Regions from separate parts of the Streptomyces sp. NPDC005962 genome, predicted to be linked through region 2. Evidence: riboswitches for the same ligand, from Rfam matches in the RefSeq annotation. Region 2 holds a riboswitch; each other region holds the start of a gene.

Evidence for each region. A riboswitch is a leader RNA that binds a small molecule or an ion and turns the genes downstream of it on or off. The one in region 2 is predicted to bind cyclic di-AMP.
Region 1: linked by a shared signal. The riboswitch ahead of ABZ370_RS39385 (M23 family metallopeptidase) and the one ahead of ABZ370_RS16390 (M23 family metallopeptidase) in region 2 are both predicted to bind cyclic di-AMP.
Region 3: linked by a shared signal. The riboswitch ahead of ABZ370_RS03530 (transglycosylase family protein) and the one ahead of ABZ370_RS16390 (M23 family metallopeptidase) in region 2 are both predicted to bind cyclic di-AMP.

The regions. Positions count from the first base shown of each region.
Region 1 is NZ_JBEXVE010000039.1:58,687-64,462, forward strand. Features, by position in the region: gene ABZ370_RS39360 (hypothetical protein) at 1-2, opposite strand, end outside; gene ABZ370_RS39365 (hypothetical protein) at 189-536, opposite strand; gene ABZ370_RS39370 (DUF6227 family protein) at 1,004-1,774, shown strand; gene ABZ370_RS39375 (hypothetical protein) at 1,896-2,267, shown strand; gene ABZ370_RS39380 (PP2C family protein-serine/threonine phosphatase) at 2,436-3,689, shown strand; cyclic di-AMP (ydaO/yuaA leader) riboswitch at 3,974-4,107, shown strand; gene ABZ370_RS39385 (M23 family metallopeptidase) at 4,119-5,288, shown strand; gene ABZ370_RS39390 (aldo/keto reductase) at 5,435-5,776, shown strand, end outside.
Region 2 is NZ_JBEXVE010000008.1:223,950-229,725, reverse strand. Features, by position in the region: gene ABZ370_RS16395 (pitrilysin family protein) at 1-736, shown strand, start outside; cyclic di-AMP (ydaO/yuaA leader) riboswitch at 930-1,092, shown strand; gene ABZ370_RS16390 (M23 family metallopeptidase) at 1,106-1,900, shown strand; gene ABZ370_RS16385 (GntR family transcriptional regulator) at 2,102-2,917, shown strand; gene ABZ370_RS16380 (HPr family phosphocarrier protein) at 3,031-3,312, opposite strand; gene ABZ370_RS16375 (GNAT family N-acetyltransferase) at 3,512-5,776, shown strand, end outside.
Region 3 is NZ_JBEXVE010000001.1:735,842-741,617, reverse strand. Features, by position in the region: gene ABZ370_RS03550 (Ppx/GppA phosphatase family protein) at 1-168, opposite strand, end outside; gene ABZ370_RS03545 (DUF501 domain-containing protein) at 165-722, opposite strand; gene ABZ370_RS03540 (septum formation initiator family protein) at 796-1,272, opposite strand; gene eno (phosphopyruvate hydratase) at 1,400-2,686, opposite strand; gene ABZ370_RS03530 (transglycosylase family protein) at 2,801-3,475, opposite strand; cyclic di-AMP (ydaO/yuaA leader) riboswitch at 3,482-3,649, opposite strand; gene ABZ370_RS03525 (transglycosylase family protein) at 3,904-4,872, opposite strand; gene ABZ370_RS03520 (cytochrome P450) at 4,986-5,776, opposite strand, start outside.

The DNA of each region.
Region 1 (5,776 bases), on a different contig from region 2:
ATAAAAGCCTCCAAATGAGTTCTACGCGGCAGCCGTACCCGTTTTCGGCGCAGTCGTCACAGGCTGCTGAAAAGCCTTTACGTGGCAGCGGCCCTGGAAGGAAGACTTCCAGGGCCGCGGGTCCCAACGGGGGGATGCCCCACGGTGTTCCCCCGTTCAGGGGGGAACACCGTGAGAGGGTCAGCGCCTCAGTGACGGTAGGGAGCGTCGTCGACCGCGATGTTGGCGCAGTTGCTGCCGACGGTGAGGTCGCCGGTCGGGGCGGCTCCGCCGACCGGGGCGATGATGCCGGTGGCCGTGTCGCAGTCGTTGCTCTGGAAGGCCGCACCGCTGTTGGTGAAGTTGACGCAGTCCGAGCCGACGGTGAGGTCGCCGGTCGGGCCCGCCGCGGCGACGGACGCGATGGTGCCGGTGGCCGTGTCGCAGTGGTTGCTCTGGGCAGTGAGCCCGTCGTGGGCGAGGGCACCGCCCGCACCGCCGATCACCAGGGCGCCGGCAGCCGCGGTCAGAAAGATTGCCTTCTTGCCGATGTTCACTTGAATCCTCCACCTGGGTTGCTCCGCGAATTCACGGACGCATGACACAACGAAGCTCATCAGTTGAGGCATCGGGCGCTGGGCCAGCTTCACCCGTCCGGCATAGTGCGGTTCTTCCGCTGCGTGTCTCCGGGAATCCCGCTAACGAGAGGCGACGCAAGAGCTATTTGGAGCAGCGGGCCCCTGATTCCCCCCTATGCGAATGCGCCGAAAGGGCCTCGGGCGGTGGTGGCGAGGAAGCGACGCCGGGGGAGCGCCGAGGCGGCCGTGCGGTGGCCGGCCGGAGCAACTGACCCTGTCTCCCGACTTGTTCGGCCTGTCGAACGAGTGATACATCCTGACTTCACGACGCAGGAGTGAGTGAGGCACAAGTCCGACCGGCTGCTTCGCGCAACCACAGGCGCGGCCCGTGTTCAGGTCGCTACGCTAAGTACGCGAGGCAGTCACCCGGGGGCGGGAGGAGAGACGTGGGGCACTCAGGAGCGGGGGGCACCCCCGCCGAGCTGATGGACGGGCTGCTGGCCCGTGCGCAGAACGGCTTCGAGATCGGCGAGGCGGTGCTGAGCAGGGCGCGGAGCGCCCTGATGCACCAGTCCGAGCTGCGTTCCTGCCGGCAGTGCAACGAGCCGGCAGGCCCGCGCGGCTATACGACGTACCGGCATGTCTTCCTGCTGCCCGACGGCAGCAGCCTGCTGCTGTGGGAGCTGGAGCACAACACCGGACCGGACGACCGCCCGCTGTTCGAGCTGTACGCGGACGAGGACGCCCTCGCGCTCGCCGAGCGCCGCGTCCACCGGTGCATCGGCGGTGCCCGCTGGGAGGAGCTGGACGGGTTACCGCTGTGGCTGCCGGACCAGCTGCTCCAGGCAGCCGAACCCCCGGGGGTCCAGCGCGCGTACGTGGCCGACAACTCGGCCGACCACGCCCGCCGCGTCCTGCGCCGCGCGGAGAACCCCGACCGGCCGGGGGAGGAGACCGAGCGGCTGCTGAAGACCGCGTTCGCCCATGACATCGCCCTCGCCCCCAAGCCGCGCCGTCGCTCCGGCGGCCCCGACGCCACCTGGTGCCGCTTCTACGAGCACGCCTTCCTGCTCGCGGGCGGGGACGAGATCGTGCTGTGGGAGCTGGAGCACAACCTGACCCGGGACGGGCGGCTGGTGTGCGAGGTGTACCTCGACGAAGTGTCGGCGGAGCTGGCGGCCGACCGCCACGCCCGCGCCCTCGGCGTCGACCTCTGATGATCCGACAGTGGGCCTACCGGGTGACCTGATGCGCGCGCCTCCCCGGTGTCGCGGAAGTCTGTTCGTTGAATCGAAACGTCTGGTTTTCCGCGGATTCGGATCTTCTGGAGGAAATCAAGTGAACATCGGAAAGAAGGTAGCTGCCCTGGCCGTAGCGGCCGGCGCCCTGGTTCTGGGCAGTGCGGCGGGAGCGTCCGCCCACGGTTACGGGGGCTTCGACCCCTTCGGGGCGGTCCAGAGCAACTCGTGCAAGGCTACGGCCGGCATCATCGCCCCTGTCGGCGGAGTTGCCCCCACGGGCGACATCAACGTCGGCGGCGACTGCCTCAACTACACCCAAGGCACCGCGGCCGTCCAGAGCAACGACTGTGACTCGTCGGTTGGCTCCATCGTTTCTGTCGGCGCGGCCGGCCCCACGGGTGACGTCAACGTCGGCCGTAACTGCAGCAACATCGCCCTCGGTAACGGCGGTGGCTACGGCCGCGGCTGATGCTCACCGAGCCCTGGCGGAACGCCATGGCTCACCCTGCGGCCCCGGATGCCTGTCATCCGGGGCCGCTCGGCGTCCGGGCACGGCTGGGCAGCGCCTCCGACGCACCCACATGGCCGCCACCGGCTCGCCCCGCGCCCCGGCACCCGGAAGCCTGATGACGGGGTCATGGACCAGCGAAAGCGAGAGAGACCGGTGCGGGTGCGAGGGAGCAGGGCGCGTCCGGACGCCCGTACGCCCGCCGCCGAGTCCCCGGGCCCGGGTGCGGCCGCCGGTCCCGTCACGGCCGAGGAGGCCGCCGAGGTCTCTACGGGGCGCCGGCTGGCCCGGTGGACCCCCGCCATCCTCCTGCTCGGCGGCGTCGCCTTCGACCTCGCCGCCCCGGCCCCGTACACCGCCTCTCCCTTCTTCGCTGCGGCCCCGCTGGTCGCCGCCTCGCTCTTCCCGCTGCGGCAGACCATCGTCACGACGGTCCTCGCCCTCGCCGCCGTATGCCTGCTGGCGGAGCTGCACGGCGTGAAGGACCCGACCCAGGCCGCGACCGAGATCGCCACGGTGGCCACCGTCGCCCTGCTCGCCCTCGTGATCAACCGCGTCGTCCGCCGCGGCGACCGGCAGCTGGCCTCGGCGCGCGGTATCGCGGAGGCGGCACAGCGGGCCGTGCTGCCCGTACCGCCCGCCCGCATCGCCGGGCTGGACGTCGCGGCGCGCTACGTGGCGGCCGAGCGGTACGCCGCGATCGGCGGCGATCTGTACGCGGTGCAGGACACCCCGCACGGCGTACGGCTGATCGTCGGGGACGTCCGGGGCAAGGGGCTGCAGGCCGTGGAGGTCGTCGCGGTCCTCATCGGCGCCTTCCGGGAAGCGGCGGAGCAGGAGGCGACCCTGGAGGGGCTCGCGGGGCGGCTGGAGCGGGCGTTGCGGCGCGAGGGCGCCCGGCGGGCCGAGCTGGAGGCGTTCGAGGGGTTCACCACCGCCGTCCTCGGCGAGATCCCGCGCGGCGACTCCACCCTCCGCCTCATCAACCGCGGCCACCCGGAACCGCTGCTGCTGCCCGGCGGCGGCGAGGTGCGCCGCCTGGAGCCGGAGACGGCCGCGCTGCCGCTGGGGATGGGCGAACTCGGCGGGTGGCCGGACCGGGTGATGGAGCTGCGGTTCCCCGAGGACGCGACGCTGCTGCTGTTCACCGACGGGGTGACCGAGGCCCGCGACCGGCACGGCACGTTCTACGTCCCGGAGGAGCGGCTGCGCGGCCGCCGCTTCGACGGACCGGGCGCGCTGCTCGACGTGCTGGTGGAGGACGTCGCGCGCCATACGGGCGGGGAGTTCTCGGACGACATGGCGCTGCTGGCCGTACGGCGGCCACCGGGACCGAACGGAACCACGGCCGCCGCTCCGGACACGGACCGTAGCCGACCGTGACGTGGGCGCATAACGATTGACACACGATCAGCCCGCCGGAGGTTTTTGCCAACCCTTTTCAACTGAGGCGAATCGCCCCCATCTGTCCCCTGTTGCTTACTAAGTTCATGCCAAAGCTACGCGGATTCTTCAGAAGAGCTTGGAATCATGTCGCGCTCTCTATTAACGTTCGATAACGCAGCGCGGTCGACGTAGCCGTCGCAGAGGCGGCACCGTGCGCCGTCGCCGAATCCCGTAAGTGCAGCGCCAGCACCACCTTCAGCACCACGCATCACCAGGCACCACGGCGGTAGCAGCCGCAGCACCTAGGGAACCGGGGAACCACCACCTTGGGGTGAATCGGGTCGAACCTGACCCGTAGGAGACCTTCCTGCTCCGAACCCGTCAGCTAACCCGGTAGGCGAGAGGGAAGGAAAGGAGTGCGCCCCGGTGGCGTCCAACAGGTCCGTTCTGGACGAAGCTCCGTACCGCTCAGCGGGCGGAATCGGCACCGCGACCGCGTACGGAGTCGGCTTCGACGCCGGAGCCGGCGCCCGGCCCACGGTCGGCCTCGCCGCCGAACCGGATGAGCCGTCCGTCGCCAAAGAAACCGTCTGGGACGAGTGGAATCCCACCGAGGAATCCATCGCTCCACTGCGCGGCAGGCACCGCGTCGGCAAACAGCGCGGCGGCACCATGGCCCGCAGCGGCGCCGTCCTCGGCGTCGGCGTCATCGCGGCGGTCGGCGCGGGCGGCATGGCGAGCGCCCAGGACCGCCCGGCGGTACCGATCTCCATGCCGGACCTCGCCCACGTCGCCGACGAGGTCAAGGCCCAGCTGCCCGCCGCCAAAGACCTGCCCGGCATCGGCTCCCTGATGGCCGACGACCAGGGCTCCGCCCAGTCCTCCGCGGCCACCCTCACCACGGGCGGCACCGACTCGGGCGAGGCGCTGCGCAACCGCATCCTGCAACAGGCCGAGAGCCAGCAGACCGCGGCGGACGACGACAGACGCGAGGCCGCGGCACGCGCCGCCGCCAAGGCCGCCGCCGACGACGCCGCGAAGTCCGCCGCCAAGGCCCGCGACCTGGTGGAGCAGAAGAAGGCCGAGGCCGCCGCCAAGAAGAAGGCCGCCGAGGCCGCCAAGGCGAAGGAAGAGGCCGAGAAGAAGGCCGCCGCGGCCAAGGCCGCCGACAGCCCCGCCAAGACCTCCGCCTCCACCTCCGCCGGGTTCACCCTCCCCGTCGCCTCGTACACCCTGACCGCGGGCTTCGGCCAGGCCGGCGACATCTGGTCCGCCGACCACACCGGCCAGGACTTCGCCGCCCCGACCGGCACCCCGGTCAAGGCGGTGAGCGGCGGCACCATCACCCAGGCGGGCTGGGCCGGTTCGTACGGCTACCGCATCGTCCTCAAGCTCAATGACGGCACCGAGATCTGGTACTGCCACCTCTCGTCCATGGTCGTCACCTCGGGCAAGGTGTCCTCGGGCGAGACCGTCGGCCGCGTCGGCGCCACCGGCAACGTCACCGGCCCCCACCTCCACGTGGAGGTACGGCCGGGCGGTGGCTCCCCGATCGACCCGATGCCCTGGCTGCGCGACCACGGGCTGAACCCGTGACCCCCTGATCCGGCCGTCGCCGCTCCGACGGCCCTTCGTTCCGGCGGCTCTGGCGCTCTCTCCCCCCTTGACGCCAGGGCCGCCGGTCCGTCTATCTGCCGCCAACGGCGGAATAAACGCATCCACCACACGCGTTGTAAAAACGTATGACCGATACCCGCACGACCATAGGCAGCCTGTCCGTCTTCCCGCTCTCTCTGGGCGGCAACGTCTTCGGCTGGACGGCCGACGAGGCCGAGTCCTTCGAGGTCCTCGACGCGTACGCGGCGGCGGGCGGCAACTTCGTCGACACCGCCGACGTCTACTCCGCCTGGGTGCCGGGCAACCAGGGCGGCGAGTCCGAGACCGTCCTCGGCAAGTGGTTCGCCTCCCGCGGCAACCGCGACGACATCGTCCTCGCCACCAAGGTCGGCGCCGGCGTCCCGGAGCCCCGCGGACTCTCCTCTTCCGCCATCAAGTCCGGCCTGGACGAGTCCCTCCAGCGCCTG
Region 2 (5,776 bases):
CCAGGCACTCGCCGACACCCTGGGCGCCTGGACCGGCGGCCCGCCGCCGCAGCGGACGGTCCCGCCGATCGTCGGCGACGACACCGGCCGTGTGGTGATCGTCGACCGGCCCGGCGCGGTCCAGACCCAGCTGCTCATCGGGCGCATCGGCGCCGACCGGCACGACCGCGTCTGGCCCGCCCAGGTGCTGGGCACCTACTGCCTGGGCGGCACCCTCACCTCCCGCCTGGACCGGGTGCTGCGCGAGGAGAAGGGCTACACCTACGGGGTGCGCTCCTTCGGCCAGGTGCTGCGTTCGACGCCGCCCTCGCCGGCCGGCGGCGGCTCGGCGGGCGCCTCGCTGCTGGCGATCAGCGGCTCGGTGGCCACCGAGGTCACCGGCCCGGCGCTGGAGGACCTGTGGACGGTGCTGCGGACGCTGAAGGAGGAGGGGCTGACGGACGCCGAGCGCGATGTCGCCGTGCAGAACCTCGTCGGCGTCGCCCCGCTCAAGTACGAGACGGCCGCAGCCGTCGCGGGCACCCTCGCCGACCAGGTCGAGCAGCACCTGCCGGACGACTTCCAGGCGCAGCTGTACGCCCGGCTCGCCGATGCGGGGACGGTGGAGGCGACCGCGGCGGTCGTGAGCGCCTTCCCGGCCGACCGGCTGGTGACGGTGCTCGTGGGTGACGCCGCCCGGATCGCGGAGCCGGTCAAGGCGCTCGGCATCGGAGAGGTGAGCGTCATCACCGGCTGAAGCCGCTCAACGCACCACCCGAAAAAGGACCCTGGCGTCGTGTGAGACGCCGGGGTCCTTCCCGTATGACCGATTTGCGGGCTGTTTGGTTTGTGGCGAGAACAACAAAAACCCGTAACTGTTTGGTGATCGAAACGCGGCCCGTCTAGCGTCAGTGCGGCTGTTCGCCGGATATCCGCCGCATCCGCGGCACGGACAGCCATCGCCGAGTCCCATGGTGCGAGTGCCAGGGGAGCCGGGGACCCAAACGTCCCTGGGGTGAATCGGACGCCTTCCCCGGCCGGGGGAGGGGCCCGTAGGAGACCTTCCTGCTCCGAACCCGTCAGCTAACCCGGTAGGCGAGAGGGAAGGAAAGGAGTGCGCCACAGCATGGCGTTCACCCGTGCCGCCGGGAAGCACCGACGTCCCAGCCAGACCGCCGTCCGTACCGGCGCGAACATCGCCGGCATCACCACGGTCGCCTCGGGCGTCGTCGCCGGCATCGCCGGCCCGGCCCTCGCCGCGACCGGCGAGACGCCGTCTCCCCAGGACACCGGTCTCCGCCAGGCGATGGTGATGGGCGACGGTCTCTCCGACCAGATCGACGCGCAGGCCCAGTCCCAGAAGAACGCCGCCGAGGCCGCCGCCGCCAAGGCGAAGGCCGAGGCCGTGGCCCGCCAGCAGGCCGCTCGGAAGGCCGAGGCCGCCGAGAAGAAGGCCAAGGCGGAGCGTGACGCCAAGGAGCGCGCCGCGCGTGAGGCCGAGCGCAAGGCCCTCAACACGTTCGTGTCGCCCGTCGACGGCTCCTCCGTCTCCACCGGCTACGAGGCCTCCAGCGGCCTGTGGTCCTCCGGCAGCCACACCGGCATCGACTTCCAGGCCTCCACCGGCACCGAGGTGCAGTCGGTGGGCTCCGGCGAGGTCGTCGAGGCGGGCTGGGGCGGTGCCTACGGCAACAACGTCGTCATCAAGATGAACGACGGCACCTACACCCAGTACGGCCACCTCTCGTCGATCGGTGTCTCGGTCGGCCAGAAGGTCACCCCTGGCCAGCAGATCGGCCTGTCCGGCGCCACCGGCAACGTCACCGGCCCGCACCTGCACTTCGAGGCCCGCACCACCGCCGAGTACGGCTCCGACATGGACCCGCTCGCGTACATGCGCTCGCACGGCGTCAGCCTCTGACCCGTCGCCCGCCCCTGTCGAAAGGCCCCGTCCGCTCCGGGCGGGGCCTTCGTCGTGCGTCCGCCGCCGTGACCAAAAAATATCCCTGAATTTCCTTCGCCCATCGGAAATCCCGGCCGCTTCGAATAGAGTCGCTGAACGCGCGTCAATCGGATGCGTTTCGCGGGGTTGAGGCGGAGGTTCGACAATGCGGGACCGGAAGTGAACGGGGATACGGCCGCACTCCAGGGCGGTCGCCGGATTTCGGCGCATGCGGTGTGCACGGCGATCCGTGACGACATCATCTCCGGTATCTGTCCGCCCGGCAGCCGGCTGACCGAGGAACTGCTCGCCCGGCGCTACGGGGTCTCCCGGGTGCCCGTCCGCGAGGCGCTGCGCACCCTGGAGTCCGAGGGCTTCGTCACGACCCGGCGGCATGCGGGCGCGTGCGTCGCGCAGCCGTCCGAGAAGGAGGCGGCCGACCTCCTGGACATCCGGGCCCTGCTGGAGCCGCTGGGCGCCGCCAGGGCCGCCCAGCGCCGCACCGAGGGGCATCTGAAGGTGCTGCGCGGTCTGGTCCGGCTCGGCCAGGAGCGGGCCCGGCACGGCAGGCTGGGCGAGCTGCGCTCGCTGGGCGACTGGTTCCACGAGACGCTCGCCCAGGCGTCCGGCAGCCCGAGCCTGGCGGGTCTGCTGGTGCAGCTGCGGCGCAAGACGGCGTGGGTGTACGCGGCGGATGCGGCCCGGCAGACGGCACAGGGCGGGCAGGGCATGCAGACGGCGCAGGCCGTGGCGGGCGCACCGGGCGCACCGGGCGCGGCGGGGGTCTCCGGGAGCGTGGACCTGTCGGTGCGCGCCGTCGAGTCCTGGGCGGAGCACGGCGCGATCGTGGACGCGGTCGCGCGCGGTGACGCCGACCGGGCGCGGGCGCTCGCCGCCGCGCACACCGAGCGTTCGCTGTCCGAATACCGATTGCGAAATGCGTCCCGGGTGAGAACTTCGAAACATTCCGTAAACACGGCGAGCGGCCGGAATTAACAGCCGTCCGATATGCCGTTCAAGGAATTCCGTATCCAGAAAAACAACGGGGCCGCGGTGATCCGTAATGGTTCACCGCGGCCCTGCCGCGCCGAAATGCTATTCGGACGGAATCAGACGGTCTCCGGAAGCTCCTCAAGGCCCTCGGTCACCAGCTTCGCCAGGCGGTCGAGCGCCGCCTCCGCGTCGTCGGCCGCGGAGGCGAGCACGACCTCGTCGCCACCCTGAGCGCCCAGGCCGAGCACGGCGAGCATGGAGGCGGCGTTGACCGGGGCGCCGTCCGCCTTGGCGATCGTGATGGGGACGCCGGCGGCGGTCGCCGCACGGACGAAGATCGACGCCGGGCGGGCGTGCAGGCCCTCGGTCCAGCCGATGTTGACGCGGCGCTCAGCCATGGTGTTGCCCTTCAGGTCTGCGGGTGATGTTGTCTAGACCAGATCATACGGTGTCCGGTCTCGCCCGGGTCGGGTCCGAGTGGGTCCGGTCATGTCCGAACAGGTCCGATACGGACTTTCCCTCGACATCCCCCGTTCACGCAAGGGGGTCCGCCATGCGGACCTCTCCGTCCCGGACTTCAGCCCGTACGCTGTCCCCATGCCGAGCCCATCGGATCATCACGCGTATCCCACCCACTGGGAGGCGGACGTGGTGCTCAGGGACGGCGGCACCGCGCAGATCCGCCCCATCACCCCCGATGACGCGCAGCGCCTGGTCAGCTTCTATGAACACGTCTCGGACGAGTCGAAGTACTACCGCTTCTTCGCGCCCTACCCCCGGCTCTCCGACCGCGACGTCCACCGCTTCACCCACCACGACTACGTCGACCGCGTCGGCCTCGCGGCCACCGTCGGAGGCGAGTTCATCGCCACCGTCCGCTACGACCGCATCGACGAGAACGGGCTGCCCGCCCATCTCCCGCCCCCCGCCGAGGGCGAGGGCGGTCGCGCCCCCGCCGACGAGGCCGAGGTCGCCTTCCTCGTCCAGGACGCCCACCAGGGCCGGGGCGTGGCCTCCGCCCTCCTCGAACACATCGCCGCCGTCGCCCGCGAACGCGGTATCCGCCGCTTCGCCGCCGAGGTGCTGCCCGCCAACACCAAGATGATCAAGGTGTTCACGGACGCGGGCTACACCCAGAAGCGCAGCTTCGACGACGGCGTCGTCCGCCTGGAATTCGGCCTCGAACCCACCGACCGCTCCCTGGCCGTCATGCGCGCCCGGGAACAGCGCGCCGAGGCCCGCTCCGTGCAGCGGCTGCTCACCCCCCGCTCCGTCGCCGTCATCGGAACCGGCCGGGCCCCCGGCGGAGTCGGCCGCACCGTGCTGCGCAACCTCCTCGACGGCGGCTTCACCGGGCGGGTCCACGCCGTCAACCACGCCTTCCCCGAGGACTGGACGCGCCTGGACCCCGACGGCGTCCCGGCCCACCGCTCCGTACGCGAGATCGACGGACCGCTCGACCTGGCCGTCGTCGCCGTGCCCGCCGCCCAGGTCCCCGCCGTCGTCGCCGACTGCGGTGAGCACGGCGTCCAGGGGCTCGTCGTCCTCTCCGCCGGATACGCCGAGAGCGGCCCCGAGGGCCGCGACCGCCAGCGCGAGCTGGTCCGCCAGGCCCGCACCTACGGCATGCGCGTCATCGGCCCCAACGCCCTCGGCATCATCAACACCGCCGAGGGCACGCGGCTGAACGCCTCCCTCTCGCCCCGGCTGCCGGTCCCCGGCCGCATCGGGCTCTTCACCCAGTCCGGCGCGATCGGCATCGCCCTGCTCTCCGGGCTGCACCGGCGCGGCGCCGGACTCACCCGGCTCACCGGCGCCGACCGGCCCACCGGCACCGAGGGGATGGCAGATCTCGCGGGCATGGCGGGGCTTGCCGGTCTCGCGGGCCTCGCCGGCCTTTCTTCGTTCATCTCCACCGGAAACCGCGCCGACGTCTCCGGTAACGATCTCCTCCAGTACTGGTACGAGGACCCGCAGACCGATGTCGCCCTCATGTACCTCGAATCCATCGGCAACCCCCGCAAGTTCACCCGGCTCGCCCGGCGCACCGCCGCTGTCAAGCCCGTCGTGGTCGTCAAGGGCGCCCGGCACAGCGGCAGCGCCCCCACCGGGCACGCCGTGCCCACCACCCGCATCCCCGACGCCACCGTCTCCGACCTGCTGCGCCAGGCGGGCGTCCTGCGCGTGGACACCGTCACCCAGCTCGCCGACGCCGGGGTCCTGCTCGCCTCCCAGCCGCTTCCGGACGGGCCGCGCGTCGCCATCCTCGGCAACTCCGAATCCCTCGGCCTGCTCACCTACGACGCCTGCCTCACCGAAGGCCTGAGCCCGCTGCCGCCCCGCGACCTGACCACGGCCGCCGCCCCCGGGGACTTCCGGCGCGCCCTGACCGGGGCGCTCGGCGACGACACGTGCGACGCGGTCGTCGTCACCGCCATCCCCTGGGTCGGCGACGCCCGCGCGGCGGACCTGGCCGCGGCCGTCCGCACGGCGGCCGCCGAGGCGCCCGGACGCGGGGCGGCCAAACCGGTGGCGGTGGTCCACCTGGAGATCCCCGGCCTCGCGGAGGCCCTCGCGGGCGTCGGCGACCCGGTCGCGGCGCCCGGCGCCGAACCACCGGCCGAAGCCCGCCGCGTCCCGGCCTACCCGGCCGCCGAGCGCGCGGTGCGGGCGCTCGCCGAGGCCGTGCGGTACGCGCGCTGGCGGCGGGAGTCCGGGGAGCCCGGCCGGGTGCCCGAGTACGACGACATCGACGAGACCGGGGCCGCCGCCGACATCCAGGTGCTGCTGGCCCCGCCCGAGGGAGCCCCGCGCCGGGACATCCCGCCCCCCGAAGCCTCCGCCGCTCCTGAAGCCTTCGCC
Region 3 (5,776 bases), on a different contig from region 2:
CTCCAGCGCCTCGGGGGCCAGCCTGCCGGTGCGGTCCACGCCCTGGCCCAGCCGGACGATCTTCATCCGGCGGTCCAGCTCGGTCAGCTCACCCGTGGCCGGGTCGGCGTCGGCGACCAGCAGCCGGATCGAGTTGGTGCCGCAGTCCACGGCCGCGACGCGGGTCATGCGGTCTCCTCTTCCGTCTGCTGGGCACAGGTCTGCTGGGCACAGGGCGCGACGCACGGGCCCTTGCGCCACCACTCGGGCAGCAGCGCGATCGCCTCGTCGCCGAGCGGGTTGACCCCGGGCCCGGCAGCGAGGGAGTGACCGACCAGGACGTGCAGGCACTTCACCCGGTCCGGCATGCCGCCCGCGCTCGGGAAGCCCTCCAGCACCTCGATGGCGTCGCGGCGCGCGATGTAGTCCTCGTGGGCGGCGCGGTAGGCGGCGGCGAGCTCGGGGTCGCTGCCGAGCCGGGCCGTCATCTCCTTCATCACGCCCTCCGCCTCCAGCGTGCCGATCGCGGACGCGGCACGCGGGCAGGTCAGGTAGTACGTCGTGGGGAACGGCGTGCCGTCCTCCAGGCGCGGCGCGGTCTCGACGACATCGGGGTTGCCGCAGGGGCAGCGGTGCGCGACGGCGCGCAGGCCGCGCGGCAGGCGGTTCAGCTGCTCCTTGACGGCGGCGATGTCCGCGTCGGTGGGCGCGGTGGGCTCCGTCTGCGGAGGGGGCGTGTCCATGAGGGGAAAAGTTCTCTTCGATCGGTGTCGGACCGGGTGCCGGGTGCGACCGTGACGAGCGCCGGTGCGCGCGTCAGCGCCGCTCGGCGGCCGCCTTCGGCGCGTCCGCCGTGTCCACGGCGTCCCAGAGGTTGGTGTACCAGGGGCGGTCGCCCGCGCCCTGGTCGGTGGAGTGCTCGGCCCGGGCGCCGGGGTCCACCATGCTGAAGCCGGTCTCGCCCGGCATCAGGTAGTGCAGATGGGCGCGGGCCTGCCGCTCGATGTACGCGGGGTCGTGCAGCCGGGCCTTCTGCTCGCTCAGCTTGGCCACCTCGGCGCGCTCGCGCTGGGCCTGGCGCCGCTGGTCGGCGATCTCCGAGCGCTGGGAGATGTACTGCCGCATGGGGTAGGCCAGCGCGACCACCAGGGAGCAGACGACCAGCGCGAGGAGGGCGGCCCGGCCGGTGAGCCGGCTGCGGCGGCGTTTGATCCGGGCACGGTAGACCCGGGCGGCGGCGTGTTCGCCGAGCGCCTTGAGCCTGGTCGCGGTGGAGAACCGATCCGCCGGCACGTCGCCTCCCCGGTGATGACTTCGCTTGAGCAGTTCCCGCTTGAGTAACGTCGTCCCCGGCCACGGTACGGGACCGTGGCCGGGGACAAGCGTCAGACGTGTCCGCTCCTTGAGGATCGGGAAGCGGTCAGCCCTTGAAGCGCGGGAAGGCGGAGCGGCCCGCGTACACCGCGGCGTCGTCCAGGATCTCCTCGATGCGCAGGAGCTGGTTGTACTTGGCCACCCGTTCGGAGCGGGCCGGGGCGCCGGTCTTGATCTGGCCGCAGTTGGTGGCGACGGCCAGGTCGGCGATGGTGACGTCCTCGGTCTCACCGGAGCGGTGCGACATCATGCACTTGAAGCCGCTGCGCTGGGCCAGCTCGACGGCGTCGAGGGTCTCGGTCAGCGAGCCGATCTGGTTGACCTTGACCAGCAGGGCGTTCGCGGTGTCGTTGTCGATGCCGCGGGCCAGCCGCTCGGGGTTGGTGACGAACAGGTCGTCACCGACCAGCTGGACCTTGTCACCGAGCTGCTCGGTGATCGTCTTCCAGCCGTCCCAGTCCTCCTCGTTCAGCGGGTCCTCGATGGAGACCAGCGGGTACGCGTCGACCAGCTCGGCGTAGTACGCGGTCATCTCGGACGCGGTGCGGTCCTTGCCCTCGAACTGGTAGACGCCGTCCTTGTGGAACTCGGAGGCGGCGACGTCGAGCGCGAGCGCGATGTCCTGGCCGGGCTGGTAACCGGCCTTCTTGATGGCCTCGACGATCAGGTCCAGGGCATCCCGGTTGGAGTCGAGGTTCGGCGCGAAGCCGCCCTCGTCGCCGAGGCCGGTGGACAGGCCCCGCTCCTTCAGCACGCCCTTGAGGGTGTGGTAGACCTCGGCGCCCCAGCGCAGGGCCTCGGAGAAGGACTCCGCGCCGACCGGCGCGATCATGAACTCCTGGATGTCCACATTGGAGTCGGCGTGCGAGCCGCCGTTGAGGATGTTCATCATCGGGACCGGCAGCAGGTGCGCGTTCGGGCCGCCGAGGTAACGGAAGAGAGGCAGGTCGGACGCCTCGGAGGCGGCATGCGCCACCGCGAGGGAGACGCCGAGGATGGCGTTGGCGCCGAGCGAGGACTTGTCCGGGGTGGCGTCCAGGTCGAACATCGCCTGGTCGATCAGGCGCTGCTCGGTGGCGTCGTACCCGACCAGCTCGGGGCCGATCTGCTCGATGACGGCGAGGACGGCCTTCTCCACGCCCTTGCCGCCATAGCGGTTCTTGTCGCCGTCACGGAGTTCGAGGGCCTCGAAGGCGCCGGTGGAGGCGCCGGACGGGACGGCGGCACGGCCGGTGCTGCCGTCGTCGAGGCCGACCTCGACCTCGACCGTGGGGTTGCCTCGCGAGTCGAGGATCTCGCGAGCTACGACGACGTCGATGGACGGCACGAGGATCTCCTTCGTATGGGTCTTCGGTAGCAGCATGAGCCTAACCGCACCGAAGCCCCGGCGGGGTGCACCGTGGGGGCGGCGCACCCGGCCGGGGCTCGTTGACTACGGTGGGGCGGTTCAGCTCAGGTGCAGCTGCTGGCCGGGGAAGATCACGTCGGCGTGCTGGACGATGTTCTTGTTCAGGTCGAACAGCTTCTTCCAGCCGCCCTTGACGTGCTCCGCCTTGGCGATCTTGCCAAGGGTGTCACCGGACTTGACCTTGTACTCGCCGTCGCCCTTCTTGATCGGGCCGCGGGTCTCGGCGCGCGCGGCGTGCTCGGGCGCGCTGCGCGGCGCGGCCTTCGGCTTGGCGGACGGGGCCGACTGCTTGGAGTCGGGCTGGCTCTGCTGCGGGGTGGAGGGCGCGGGGGCGGACGGGGCGCCGCCGCTGGTCAGGCCCTTGCCGCAGACCGGCCAGGCACCCTTGCCCTGGCTGGAGAGGACCTTCTCGGCCACCTGGATCTGCTGGGCCTTGCCGGCCTTGTCAGCGGTGGGAGCGAAGGCGGTACCGCCGTAGGCGGCCCAGGTGGAGGAGGAGAACTGCAGGCCACCGGAGTAGCCGTTGCCGGTGTTGATCGACCAGTTGCCGCCTGACTCGCACTGCGCGACCTGGTCCCACTGGGAGCTGGTGGCGGCAGAGGCGGACGTCGCACCGATGAGCGGGGTGGCCACCGCGGCTCCGGCGAGGCCGGCGAGCGCGACGATACGGGTGGCCTTGGAGGGACGACGGTGCTTGCCCTGAGCGTTGGACATGTTGGTTCGTTTCCTCACCGACGCCTACGAGGTGAGCTGTCGGGTTCGGGCGTGAGTTGCCCGGCTGGGTGCGGAGGTCCGCACCCAGCTTCACCCCAAGCCGCTCGGCCGATGCTGCTGGCCTCCCGGCACTTACCTTGGGTCCCCCGCTCCTGCCTTCGGCGCTGGCGCGTCGGTACCGGACGACCGCCGGCAGGACTCGGCGTGACGGTCGACGGTGCTCGTTGTGGCGAGCGGAAAGACGTTAAACACACGTCCGGGAAACGTTCAAACACCCTTATCGCAGCGAAGAGGGGTGTTATCGAGGTCACTCGGGCTACATCGGCGCAGGTGGGGCCGGGTGTGGAGAGACCGGACACGACGGACGGGAGGGAAAATGTGACGAGAGGTATGTCTCACCGGTGCCAGATCGGGCAAATCCCCCTGAACTACTGGCCCCTGATGGTGAGGTCAAGTCGCTGACCAGGGATGATGAGATCCGGGTCGGTTCCGATCAGGTTTTCGTTGGATGCGTAGATCCGACGCCAGTCGCCGCCCGATTCCTGCTTTTCGGCGATTGCTGAAAGGTTGTCACCCGGACGCACTGTGTAGCCGCCATCCGTGGGGTTTTCGGCCCTGTCGGCACCGCCGCGCGAGGCATGGCCGCTCGGCCGCTCATCCTGGTCCTGTTCGCCCCGGTGCTCCCCCGAAGGGCCCCCGGAGCCGCCCTCGGTGGAGGAGGGGGCCGGCGTCGGGTCCGACGCGCCTGAAGAAGGGGACGGGGAGGGCGCGTCGCCGTCCGGTCCGTCCGGCCCGTCGGGCGAGGCGGAGTCCTGGGGCTGCTCCGGCGCGTCCGACGCGTCCGGTGCGCCGGGGGTGTTCGAGGCGCCGGGGGTGTCCGTCGCGTCGGGCGTCTTGCCGGACGGGGCGCCGTCGCGTTCACCCGAGTCCCCGCGGTCGCCCGAGCCGCCTGAGTCGCCGCGCTGCGCGTCCTGCCGGGACGGGGGCGCCGTACTGCCCGGATTCACATCCGGGGCGTCACCGCCGCCGGTCAGCCCGGCGTTCAGCGCGCAGCTGGGCCAGGCGTCCGGGCCGCGGTCGCCGAGTATCGACTCGGCGACGGCTATCTGCTGGGAGCGGCTGGCCAGGTCGGGCCGCGGGGCGTAACCGGTGCCCCCGTACTTCTTCCACATGTCGAGGGTCAGCTGCAGGCCGCCGTAGAAGCCGTTGCCCTCGTTGGCGCTCCACATCCCCGCGCTCTCGCACTCGGCGACGTGGTCCCACGTGGTGGCGGGGGCGGCCTGGGCGCCGGTCGCTCCGAAGAGCGGGATGGCGATGCTCGCACCGGTCACCCCCGCGGCGACGACGATGGCCGGAGCCTGGCGGGGGCGGCGGTGACGTCCGTTCCCGGAAAGCATGCGAATCGCCTCTCGTGTGGGGGCTCGGTTGTCGGTTGAACATAGCGACGCCACACGATCATCACAAGCCGGTGTATCCCAGGTCACGCCACGGTCACGCGGTTGACTGTTTGTCACTTTCCCCAGGTCACCGGAAGGGTGCGCAGCCCGCGCATGATGAGCCCGCCGCGTCGGCGCAGCTCGTCCGGCTCCACCGCGAGCCGGAGATCGGGGAGTCGGCGCAGCAGGGTGGCGAGCGCGGTCCGCGCCTCCAGGCGGGCGAGCGGGGCGCCCAGGCAGTAGTGGATGCCATGGCCGTAGCCGAGGTGCTGGTTGTCGGTGCGGGCGAGGTCGAGTACGTCGGGACCGGCGAAGCGCTCGGGGTCGCGGTCGGCGGCGGCGATCACCACCAACACCGGTTCCCCCTCCGCGATGTGCTGCCCGCCGAGGGTGAGCGGCTCGGCGGCGAACCGCCAGGTAGCCATCTCCACCGGGCCGTCGTAGCGCAGCAGTTCCTCGACGGCGGTGGCGAGCAGCCCCTCGTCCCCTGTTTCCCCTCCTTCTTCCGTTCCCTCCGTTCCTCCCTCTCCCAGGGACCGCTGGAGTTGTGCGCGCTGCTCGGGGTTGCGCAGCAGTGCGTAGACGCCGTTGCCGATGAGATTGACGGTGGTCTCGAAACCGGCGAACAAGAGGATGAAGGCCATCGCCGCGACCTCGTTCTCGGTGAGGTGGTCACCGTGGTCACTGGCCCGGATGAGATCGGAGATCAGGTCGTCGCCGAGTGCGGCGCGCTTACGGTGGATCAACTCGGCCAGATATGTGCGAATTCGCTTCACCGCGCGGGCCACTCCGCCGCGCGGACCTCCGCCGTGCCGGATCATCATTCCGGCCCAGTCCCGGAAGTCGTCCTGGTCCTCCCTCGGGA